One region of the Streptomyces sp. NPDC056479 genome, then DNA from elsewhere that is predicted to be linked to it. Evidence: riboswitches for the same ligand, from Rfam matches in the RefSeq annotation. Region 1 holds a riboswitch; the other holds the start of a gene.
What was found. Region 1 has a riboswitch for cyclic di-AMP ahead of ACFQ6S_RS20305 (M23 family metallopeptidase). Riboswitches for the same ligand answer to the same signal wherever they lie in the genome.
Positions count from the first base shown of each region.

Region 2: linked by a shared signal. The riboswitch ahead of ACFQ6S_RS41555 (NlpC/P60 family protein) and the one ahead of ACFQ6S_RS20305 (M23 family metallopeptidase) in region 1 are both predicted to bind cyclic di-AMP.

Region 1 covers NZ_JBHTRZ010000005.1:21,175-26,916, reverse strand. The annotation lists gene ACFQ6S_RS20320 (dihydrofolate reductase family protein) at 1-348, shown strand, start outside; tRNA gene ACFQ6S_RS20315 (tRNA-Met) at 510-583, shown strand; gene ACFQ6S_RS20310 (PP2C family protein-serine/threonine phosphatase) at 687-1,772, shown strand; cyclic di-AMP (ydaO/yuaA leader) riboswitch at 2,006-2,163, shown strand; gene ACFQ6S_RS20305 (M23 family metallopeptidase) at 2,175-3,200, shown strand; gene ACFQ6S_RS20300 (aldo/keto reductase) at 3,356-4,300, shown strand; gene ACFQ6S_RS20295 (PrsW family intramembrane metalloprotease) at 4,323-5,699, opposite strand.
Region 2 covers NZ_JBHTRZ010000014.1:159,856-165,597, forward strand. The annotation lists gene pcrA (DNA helicase PcrA) at 1-2,413, opposite strand, end outside; cyclic di-AMP (ydaO/yuaA leader) riboswitch at 2,786-2,954, shown strand; gene ACFQ6S_RS41555 (NlpC/P60 family protein) at 2,963-4,138, shown strand; gene ACFQ6S_RS41560 (tellurite resistance/C4-dicarboxylate transporter family protein) at 4,481-5,494, shown strand; gene ACFQ6S_RS41565 (hypothetical protein) at 5,472-5,742, opposite strand, start outside.

The DNA.
Region 1 (5,742 bases):
GACGGGACGGAGTTGGCGCGCGGGTACTCCAGGGAGGGCGGCGATCCCGTGGTGCATGCGGAGGAGGCGGCGCTGGCGAAGATCCCGGCGGGGGATCTGAGGCTGGCGTCGGCGACGGTGTACAGCAGCCTGGAGCCCTGCACGCGGCGTTCGTCACGGCCTGTGCCGTGTGCGCGGCTGATTCTTGAGGCGGGGGTGCGCAGGGTGGTGACGGCTTGGCGGGAGCCGGACACGTTTGTCGTGGGGGCCGACGGGAGCGGGGTGCTGGCGGCGGAGGGCGTGGACGTGGTGGTGCTGGCGGAGTACGAGGAGCGGGCGACGGCGCCGAATGCGCACCTGCTGGGGTGAGGCCGGGTTTCGGTCCTTGAAGGGTCGTTGAAGGGGTCCTTGCAGGGGTTCTTGAAGGGCCTTTTCCTCAGGTGCCGCACGGGCTGGGAGTGCCTGGACCAGCTCTGAAGGGAAAGGTGTGTGCTTTGGGTCCCGCGGATGGCGTACTATTGAGTCAACGACGCGGGGTGGAGCAGCTCGGTAGCTCGCTGGGCTCATAACCCAGAGGTCGCAGGTTCAAATCCTGTCCCCGCTACTGAAGGCTCAGGGCCGGAACTGATTCAGTTCCGGCCCTGAGTGTTTTCCCCGGTCGGCTCCCAGCGCTCGCTCCCCGCCCCCGCTTCGGCAACCCTGGTGAGGTGGAGCAGCGGCGGATCTCATACGCACGCCGGTTCGTCCGGCTGCTCCCCGGCCTGCTGATCGCGGCCGGTGCCGTGTACGACTACATCACCCCCTCCGACTTCACCGGCGCCCCCTTCTTCACCGCCGCGCCCCTGGTCGCCGCCCCGCTCTACTCGCAGCGCGGCACGGTGGTCACCGGCGTCGTGGCCATCACCGTGCTGCTGGTGCTCCGCGTCCTGCGCGGCGGCCTGCCCAAGGCGGAGGTGATCACCGAGCTGGTCACCACCGTGGTCGTCTGTGTGCTCGCCGTCCTCATCAACCTCCTCGTCCGCCGCAGCGACGAGCGCCTCGCCTCCGTCCGCGAGATCGCCGAGGCCGCCCAGCGCGCCGTACTGCCCGAACCCGCCGAGCGGATCGGCGGGTTCGAGATCGCGGCGCGCTACGAGGCGGCGCAGCAGGGCGCCTCCATCGGCGGTGATCTGTACGCCGTCCAGGACAGTCCGCACGGTCTGCGGGTCGTCGTGGGGGACGTGCGCGGCAAGGGGATGGGGGCGGTCGGGGCCGTAGCCGTGGTGATCGGGGCCTTCCGGGAGGCCGCCGAGCAGGAGGTCACGCTGGAGGCGGTCGCGCAGCGACTGGAGCGGGCGCTGGCGCGTGAGCGCACCCGGCGCGACAGGGTCGAGACCCGCGAGGGGTTCACCACCGCCGTACTCGCCGAGCTGCCGCACGGCAACGGGATCGTGCGGCTGGTCAACCGCGGGCATCCGTCACCTCTGCTGCTGTACGCCGACGGCACGGTGCGCCCCCTGCCCGCCACCGAACCCGCGTTGCCGCTGGGCATGGCCGAGCTCGGGGCCTGGCCCGACCGGGCCGACGAGGCCGACTTCCCGGGCGGGGCCACCCTGCTGCTGTACACCGACGGCCTGTCCGAGGCGCGGGACGCGAGCGGACGGTTCTACGACCCCGAGACAGGGCTCGCGGGGCGCGCCAACGCCCAGCGCGAGCCGGCCGCGCTGCTCGGCGTGCTCGCGGCGGAGGCCCGCCGGCACTCCGGGGGCGGGATGGCGGACGACCTGGCCCTCATGGCCGTACGCCGGCCTTGATCGTTGTCACCAGGGGTGATCGGATGACCGCCCTCCGCATAACAACTGACATACCGTCAATACCTGTGTGGCCCCTGAGCCTTGGCCAACTCGCCCGATTTGGACCGCTCATGACCTGTAAGTCCAGGCGAGAATCGTTAATGATCAAGTGGAACAGCTTGGAATCCGCACCCCGCGTCTATTAACGTTCGATAACGCAGCGCGGTCGTCCCAGCCGTCACAAGAGTCGGCTCCGTGCGCACGCGCCGAGTCCCGCAAGGGAGCCGGGGAACCACCACCCTGGGGTGAATCGCACGGATTCCGCCGTGGAAGCACGGTTGGTATACGCGCGTAGGAGACCTTCCTGCTCCGAACCCGTCAGCTAACCCGGTAGGCGAGAAGGAAGGAAAGGAGTACGCCCACGTGGCGTCAAACCGGCCTGCTCCGCAAGCCCCGTTCGTGCCGAGCCAGCGCACCACCGAGACTTTCGGCTACGACAGCTACCGCACCGACGAGGGCCCGTTCGAGGAGTGGAACCCCACCGCGGAGTCCATTCGTCCCGTTCGTGGCAGGCATCGCGTCTCCAAGCAGCGCGGCGGGGGACTCGCCCGCAGCTCCACGGTTCTCGGCGTCGGCGTCATAGCCGCCGTCGGCGCGGGCGGCATGGCCAGCGCCAACAGCGGCAAGCCGCCGGTCGCCATCACGATGCCGGACCTGCCCCTCATCTCCGACGACTCCTCCGAGCCCGCCGAGGACACGGCCACCGCGCTCAGCACCATGGGCGAGGCCACCGAGGAGACCGCGCAGGACGGCTCCGACGCCGGCGAGGCGCTGCGCAGCCGGATCATCGCGCAGGCCGAGCTCCAGCAGGACCAGATCGACAGCAAGGCCGCCGCCGCTGCCGTCGCCGCCGCCCAGAAGGAGGCCGCCGCGGCGGCCGCCAAGGCGGAGAAGGAGGCCAAGGCCAAGGCCGCCGCCGCGAAGGCCGCAGCCGAGGAGGAGGCCCGCAAGAAGGCGGAGGCCGAGCGTCTCGCCGAGCTGGCCAAGCAGTACACGCTGCCGACCTCCTCGTACACCATCACCTCGACCTTCGGACAGGCCGGCGCCTACTGGTCCTCCGGTTACCACACCGGTCTCGACTTCGCCGCCCCCACCGGCACGCTGATCAAGGCGATCCACTCCGGCACGGTCACCTTCGCCGGCTGGGACGGCTCGTACGGCTACAAGACGGAGATCACCCTCGACGACGGCACCGAGCTCTGGTTCGCGCACCAGTCCTCGATCAGCGTCAGCGTGGGCCAGAAGGTCAACACGGGCGACGTCATCGGCCGCGTGGGCGCCACGGGCAATGTGACCGGCGCCCATCTGCACCTCGAGGTGCACCCCGGCGGAAGCTCGAGCGGCATCGACCCGATGGCGTGGCTGCAGGGCAAGGGCCTGACGCCCTGAGACACCCTTCAGCGGGTATCCATTTCTGATCCCCGGCGGTCCTGACGGCGTCCCCCCGACGTCAGGGCTGCCGGTTTTCAGTGTGCCCGCAGGTTTTCCGGGACTTTGTCGCCGTCCTGGAATGAGCTGCTCCGGCACGGCAGTTGACGTTGAGCATGACTTCTCTTCGCAAGCTCGGCTCCTCCGACCTCGAGGTCCACCCGCTCTGCCTCGGCGGCAACGTCTTCGGCTGGACCGCCGACCAGACCCAGTCCTTCGCCGTCCTCGACGCGTACACGGCGGCGGGTGGCAACTTCATCGACACAGCCGACGTCTACTCGGCGTGGGCCGAGGGAAACGCGGGCGGCGAGTCCGAGACGGTCATCGGCAACTGGCTGACGGCACGCGGCAACCGGGACGATCTCGTGATCGCCACCAAGGTCAGCCAGCACCCCGATTTCCGGGGTCTGACGGCGGCCAACATCAAGGCGGCCGCCGACGCCTCCCTGCGCCGCCTGGGCACCGATCACATCGACCTCTACTACACCCACTACGACAAGCCGGAAGTGCCGGTCGAGGAGATCATCGGCGCCCTGGACGAGCTGGTGAAGGCGGGCAAGGTACGGCACATCGCCGCGTCCAACATCTCCGCCGAGCGCCTGGCCGCCTCCCTCGCCTTCTCCGACCGCGAGGGCCTCGCCCGGTATGTCGCCCTCCAGCCGCACTACAACCTGGTCTCCCGCGACACCTACGAGGGCGCCCTGCAGAACCTCGCCGAGCGGGAGGGTCTGGCGGCGGTCCCGTACTACGCCCTCGCGTCCGGTTTCCTCACGGGCAAATACCGCGCCGGTACGACGGTGGACAGCGCCCGCGCCCAGGGTGCCGGCCGGCACGCGGAGACGGAGCGGGGCCGACGGGTGCTGGCCGCCCTGGACGAGGTGGCCCTGTCCCACGAGGTGCCGGTGGCGACGGTGGCCCTGGCCTGGCTCGCGAACCGGCCGACGGTCGCGACGCCCCTCGCGTCGGCCCGGACGGTGGAGCAGCTTCCGGCGCTGCTGGGGGTGGCGGAGCTGAGGCTGACGGAGGAGGAGCTGGAGAGGCTGACGGAGGCGTCGGCCTGAGTCCGCCGCTCTTCCTCGGTCTCTACGACCGGTACGGGTTGTAGAGGGGGTACGGCACCGTCGGCCCGTACTCGGGCCCGTTCTCAGGTGCGTACCCGGGCCCGTTCACCTGGCCGTACGGCTGCCGGTGGACGGGCCCGGGACCGGCGTATCCGTACCCGTACCCGTGCCCGTGCCCCGTCCATGTCTGCGCGGCGACCGCGTGCTCCAGCGCCGGCCGTGCGAACTCCCGCCGCGCCCAGAGCTCGTGCAGCAACTCCTGTTCCCGTACGACGTAGTCCGCGCCGGCCCGGCCGCGGCGGCCTCGGTGCCGGAGGAACGCCAGCGAGGTGGCGTAGGCCTCGTACTGCGCCACGGCCCGCGCTGCCGGGCGCCCCCCTCGGTGGCGCGCGTACTGCCGGGCCACCCGACGGTCCCGCATCGAGCCCAGGGCGAACGGCTCGCTCGGGGACAGCCACCCGGCGACGACATACGCGGGCAGTTCCTCGCGCACGGTCCTCAACTCGCGCTGCCGGGTCCAGATCACCAGCCAGGTCAGCAGCCCGAACGCGGGCACCATCAGCGTCGCGTACACGGCGAAGAAGCCGTACTCGCCGAAGGTCGAGGAACCGTTCCACATGGCGTGCATGCCCATGGCCAGCAGCAGGCCGAAGAGCGGCAGAAGCACGCGCCGCACGTGCTGCCGTTCGCCGGCCAGCGCGGCGATGCCGAAGCCGATGCCGGTCAGGACGGTGAAGAGCGGGTGCGCGAAGGGCGACATGATGACGCGGACGAAGAAGGTCGCCGCCGTGACGGAGGCGATGCCGCGGTCGCCGGTGAGCTGGTCGGTACCGAAGGCGGTACCGAGGTAGAGGATGTTCTCGGTGAAGGCGAAGCCGGTGGCGGTGACCCCGGCTATCACCACGCCGTCGACGATGCCGGTGAAGTCGCGTCGGCGGAAGAGGAACACGAGCAGGATGGCCGCGGCCTTCGCCAACTCCTCCACGACGGGCGCTATGACGGTCGCGCCCAGGGTGTCCGCGTGCGACGGATCGGCCGTCGCGGTCGCTATCCATCTGGTCGCGAAACTGTTGGCGACGATCGCTATCAGCGCCGCCGCGCAGGCACCCCAGGCGAACGAGAACAGCAGATTGCGCCAGGGGCCCGGCTCGACCCGGTCCAGCCAGCGGAACGACGCCACGAGCAGCGGCACGGGCAGGACGGCGAGCCCCAGCCCGACCAGGAACCCCTCGGTGCCGGTCTGCTCGCGCACCAGGGCGAGGATGACCAGCCCGGAGAGCGCGAGCAGGGTGCTGAGCGCGCCGTAACGCACCCAGCGCTTGTGCCACCAGTGCGCGTGCCGCAGTGCGCCGCCGGTGGGACCGGTGGGGTGCGTCGGGTACGGGGGACAGGTGGCCACGGCATTGACCCTAACGAGGCAGGGGCGCCGCCCGCAGCAGCGC
Region 2 (5,742 bases), on a different contig from region 1:
CGGCGTTCGCACCCGTGCCCTTCACGGCCATCACCGTGCCGAGCCCGAACTGGTCGTGTGTGACGCGGTCACCGACCGCCAGCTGGACGACCGGCTTCTCCGAGGTACGGCGCGTGGCGAAGCCGGAGGCGCCCGAGGCCGAGGAACGCGAGCGGGACGAGGACAGCGACGCGGCGACCCCGGACACGGGACCGGAGGAGACCGGCGCGGTCGCCCCGGTGCGCTTCCAGTCCACGTGCTGTGCCGGGATCTCCTCCAGGAAGCGGGACGGCGGGTTGTACGACGGCTGCCCCCACGCGCTCCGCATCGACGAGCGCGTCAGATAGAGCCGCTCACGCGCGCGCGTGATGCCGACGTAGGCGAGCCGCCGCTCCTCCTCCAGCTCCTTGGTCTGGCCGAGGGCGCGCATGTGCGGGAAGACGCCGTCCTCCATGCCGGTGAGGAAGACGACCGGGAACTCAAGGCCCTTGGCGGTGTGCAGGGTCATCAGGGTGATGACGCCCGAGCCGTCCTCCTGCTCGTCCGGAATCTGGTCGGAGTCGGCGACGAGCGCGACCCGCTCCAGGAATGCCGCCAGTCCGGCGGAGGCCTCGCCCTCGCCCGACTCCTGCTCGAATTCCAGGGCGACGGCCGCGAGTTCCTGAAGGTTCTCGATGCGGGTCTCGTCCTGGGGATCGGTGGACGCCTGCAACTCGGCGAGATAGCCGGTCCGTTCCAGGACCGCCTCCAGGACGGTCGCCGGCCCCGCGCCGGACTCGACGATCGTACGGAGCTCCTCCATCAGCGTGTTGAACCGCTTGACGGCGTTGGTCGACCGCGCGGCCATCCCGTACGCCTCGTCGACACGCTTCAGCGCCTGTGGGAAGCTGATCTTCTCCCGCTGCGAAAGGGCGTCGATCATCGCCTCGGCGCGCTCACCGATGCCGCGCTTGGGCACGTTCAGGATCCGCCGCAGCGGTACGGAGTCCTCGGGGTTGGCCAGCACCCGCAGGTAGGCGAGGACGTCCCGGACCTCCTTGCGCTCGTAGAAGCGCACACCGCCGACGACCTTGTAGGGCAGCCCGACGCGGATGAAGACTTCCTCGAAGACACGGGACTGGGCGTTCGTACGGTAGAAGACGGCGACATCGCCGGCCTTCGCGTCGCCCGCGTCCGTCAGTCGGTCTATCTCCTCGGCGACGAACTGCGCCTCGTCGTGCTCGGTGTCCGCGACATAGCCGGTGATGCGCGCGCCCGCGCCCGCGTTGGTCCACAGGTTCTTCGGGCGACGGGACTCGTTGCGCTCGATGACCGCGTTGGCGGCGGTCAGGATCGTCTGCGTGGAGCGGTAGTTCTGCTCCAGCAGGATCGTCGTCGCATCCGGGTAGTCCTCCTCGAACTGGAGGATGTTGCGGATGGTGGCGCCCCGGAACGCATAGATGGACTGGTCTGCGTCACCCACCACGCACAGCTCGGCGGGCGCGAGGTCGTCCTCGCCGGGCGGCACGTCGACGGGGTGCTCGCTGGTCCCGACGAGCTCGCGCACCAGCGCGTACTGCGCGTGGTTGGTGTCCTGGTACTCGTCCACCAGCACATGGCGGAACCGCCGGCGATAGTGCTCGGCGACATCCGGGAAGGCACGCAGCAGATTGACCGTCGTCATGATCAGGTCGTCGAAGTCGAGGGCGTTGGCCTCCCGCAACCGCGACTGGTACATCGCATAGGCCTGAGCGAGGGTCTTCTCGAAGCCGTCCGTCGCCTGGGCGGCGAAGTCCTCCTCGTCGATCAGCTCGTTCTTCAGGTTGCTGATCTTGGCGCTGAAGGACTTGGGCGGGTACCGCTTGGGATCGAGGTCCAGATCACGGCTCACGAGCGCCATCAGCCGCTTGCTGTCGGCGGCGTCGTAGATCGAGAACGAGGACGTGAACCCGAGCTTCTTGCTCTCCCTGCGCAGGATGCGCACGCACGCACTGTGGAAGGTCATCACCCACATCGCGTTCGCACGCGGGCCGACGAGCTGCTCGACGCGCTCCTTCATCTCGCCGGCGGCCTTGTTGGTGAAGGTGATCGCGAGGATCTGCCCCGGATGCACGCTCCGCTCGGCCAGCAGATGGGCGATGCGATGGGTGAGCACACGCGTCTTGCCGGAGCCGGCCCCGGCCACGATGAGCAGCGGGGTGCCGGAGTGGACGACGGCGGCGCGCTGGTTCTCGTTCAGCCCCTCCAGCAGTGCCGCGGCGTCGATGGCCGGGCGCGGGGCGCCGTCGCGGTAGTAGGCGTCCCGGTCCGGTGGCACGTCGAACTTCCCACCGAACAGATCGTCCGGAACCGGCTCCGGAGCGTGATCGCCCTCGGGCGGTGGTGGCGGCTCTTCCTCGTGGGCCCGTGGGGCCTGGAGGTCCGCCAGGAAGCTGTCGTCAAAGAGGCTGCTCATCGCTCTCCGAGTCTAGGCCGCCCCACTGACAGCCCGCCGCCGCCCCGAGAACATCACACGTTCCGATTCCCGACGATCTTCCGTTCCCACCCACCCGAGAGCCCTCTCACCCCCCGCGACCAGCCCCTCACAACCTGCGATCACCCAGACAGAACGGCCGATTAACCCGACAAAAGCCACTAACCAGCCCACTCCTCGGAGAAGCGCACAAACAGTCACACACTCCCCGAATCAAGCACCTTCAGTCCCGCCCTGACTCAAGGTCACGAAAATGTATCGGGCATATCGAACATCAACCTTCACAGGCGCCACACGAGTTGGCTACCGTGCCGGACAGGCCGTACGACCCCCACCGGCGAACGACGCCGGGCCGCACGGCCTCCGCCGAGTCCGGCGCGTCTCACGGCGCGCGGAGCCGGGGACCCACCGAACTTGGGGTGAATCGGCCCGACTTCCCATCCGGGAGCGGCCGTAGGGCAACCCTTCCGAACCACCCGCCCGAACCCGACAGCTAACTCGGTAGGCGGAGCATGGAAGGAGTCGCCTCCCTTGGCGTCGCACCGCAAGTCGCGTCCCGCTGGTACGCGCGTAGCAGGCATACGGACCCCCGCCCTCGCCACGGCGGCCCTCACCTCCGTCGCCCTGCTGTCCCAGACGGCCAACGCGAGCCCCTCGACGGACGACAAGCCCAGCCTCGAAGAGGTCGAGAAGAAGGTCGACGACCTCTACCGCCAGGCGGAGTCGGCGACCGAGAAGTACAACGCGGCCAAGGAGAAGACCGCGAAACAGCGCAAGCGCGTCGACACCCTCCTCGACGACGTCGCCCAGCGCACCCAGAAGCTCAACGAGGCACGCGAGGAACTCGGCCGCTCCGCCGCCGCGCAGTACCGCACCGGCGCCTCGGCCCCCGACACGGCGACCTTCCTCCTCGCGGACACCCCGCAGGACTACTTCGACCAGAGCCAGCTGATGGGCCGCATGACGGACCGTCAGAAGGAGTCGGTCGACGAGTACGTCACGCAGCAGTCGGCGACGATGGAGAAGCGCAAGGAGGCCACTGAGAGCCTCGAGACGCTCACCGAGTCGCAGAGCGACCTCCAGAACGCGAAGACCACCGTCCAGCAGAAGCTCTCCGACGCACGCGAACTCCTCTCGAAGCTGACGGCGGAGGAGAAGGCCCGCCTCGCCGCGATCGAGAAGCGCAAGCAGGAGGAGGCCGCGCGCAAGGCGGCCGAGCTGGCCCGCCAGCAGGCGGAGGCCGAGCGCCAGCGCCAGGAAGCCGAGCAACAACAGCAGCAGGAGAACACCGAGCAGCCCCCGGCCGACTCGGGCACCTCGGACTCGTCCTCCTCGGACAGCTCCTACGCCACCAAGGCCGAGAAGACCTTGGCCTTCGCCCGCTCCCAGATCGGCAAGCCGTACGTCTGGGGCGCCACCGGCCCCGACTCCTACGACTGCTCCGGCCTCACCCAGGCCGCCTGGAAGGCCGCCGGCGTGGACATCCCCCGCGTCACCTACGACCAGGTCAACGCCGGCACCACGGTCCCCCTCTCCAGCGCCCAGCCCGGCGACCTGATCTTCTTCTACGACGACGTCACCCACGTGGGCGTCTACATAGGCAACGGCATGATGATCCACGCCCCGAAGCCCGGCGCCTACGTCCGCGAGGAGTCGATCTACTACGACGGAGAGTCGTCGATCCACAGCGTGGTCCGCCCCGCCTGACCCGGCCCCTCTCCCCACCACGCGCGCGCGGGCCACTCATAAGGCCACGCGCGCGTGCTTCGTCAGTCGCACCGAAACGCACCCGCACCCGCGTACGGCGGCAAGGGGCTGTGCCGGGGGGTGTCCGCCCGCAGCGGCAGGCGTCAAGAAACAGCACCTCCTGACGCCCAGCAACCGCCGGACCGAGGACGGACACCCCCCGGCACGGCCCCGACCCAGAGCGCACCCGCAGGCGCCAGGCGCACCCCCACTCGCCGAAGCGGGCCGCCGCAGGCATCAACGCACACCCAACCCCCCGCGCGCCCCACCCCCAACCCCCACCCCGCTCCATAGCATCGCCCCATGCCCGCCAGCACCACCCCCACCTCCCCCCTCCACACCTGGTGGTCGCAGCGACCCCCCACCGCCGGCGCCGCCGTCATGGCCACCGGCATCATCTCGGTGGCCCTCCACCAGACCGGCTACGAAACCCTCTCCCGCATCGCCCTGGCCCTGGCCTGCGCAGCCTGGCTCGCCCTCGCCGGCGACTTCACCGCCCGGCTCCTCTGGGACCGCCCGGGGTGGCTCAAGGAGGCGGCCACCCCCGCCGCCCTGACCGCCATCGCCGCGACAACAGTCCTCGGCACCCGCTTCACCGCTCTCGGCTGGGAAACCCTCGCCGAAGCCCTCATGGCCCTCGCCGCACTGCTCTGGCCCGGCCTCCTCATCACGGTGGCCCGCCACTGGCGCCGCCACATGCCCGGCTCGGTCTTCCTGGGCTGCGTCGCCACCCAGGGCCTGGCCGTCCTCGGCGCGACACTGGCCGCGGCCGAGAGAACGTCATGGCTGGCCCACACCGCGCTCGTCCTGTTCTGGGTGGGCCTCGCGCTCTACATCCTCGCCCTGCCCCGCTTCGACCCGCGCCAGATCGCCCAAGGCGCCGGCGACCACTGGGTGGCGGGCGGCGCCCTGGCCATCTCCGCACTCGCCGGCTCGAAACTCCTCGCCGCCGACGGCCCCGACCTGTACCTCTGGAACACCGACGACGCCGGCGTCCTGCGCACGGTGACCGCGGCCGTGCTCGTATTCGACTTCGCCTGGTACGCCGTCCTGCTGATCGGCGAGTTCGCATGGCCACGGCCGCGCTACGACGTACGCCGCTGGGCCACCGTGTTCCCGATGGGAATGACGGCGGCGGCGACCCTCTCCGTCGCCTCCGCCGAGGACGTCCCCTGGCTGGAGACCCCCGGCGAGGTACTCCTCTGGATCGCGGTGGCGGCGTGGCTGGCGGTCACCGCGGGCGCGGCGCGGGCCTACATCGGCTCGAGAACCCCCGGGGCCCCCGCCAGCGGCGTCACGTCCACAACACGGCGATGAAGACGTTCGCCGTGGTCAAGAGCCCGACCACACCGAACAGACTCTTGTCCACCGTCTCCTCGTCCCGCTTCACATAGACGAGCCCGAGGATCACTATCAGCAGCGCCAGCTTCACGCCGATCTTGATGTTGTTGACGGGCTGGTCGTCCGCCTGATTGAGGCCGACGAGGATCACACCGGTGACCAGCATGGTCAGCGCGCCGTGCAGCATCGCGGGGACGAACCGGGCGGTGCCCTGTCCCATCGCC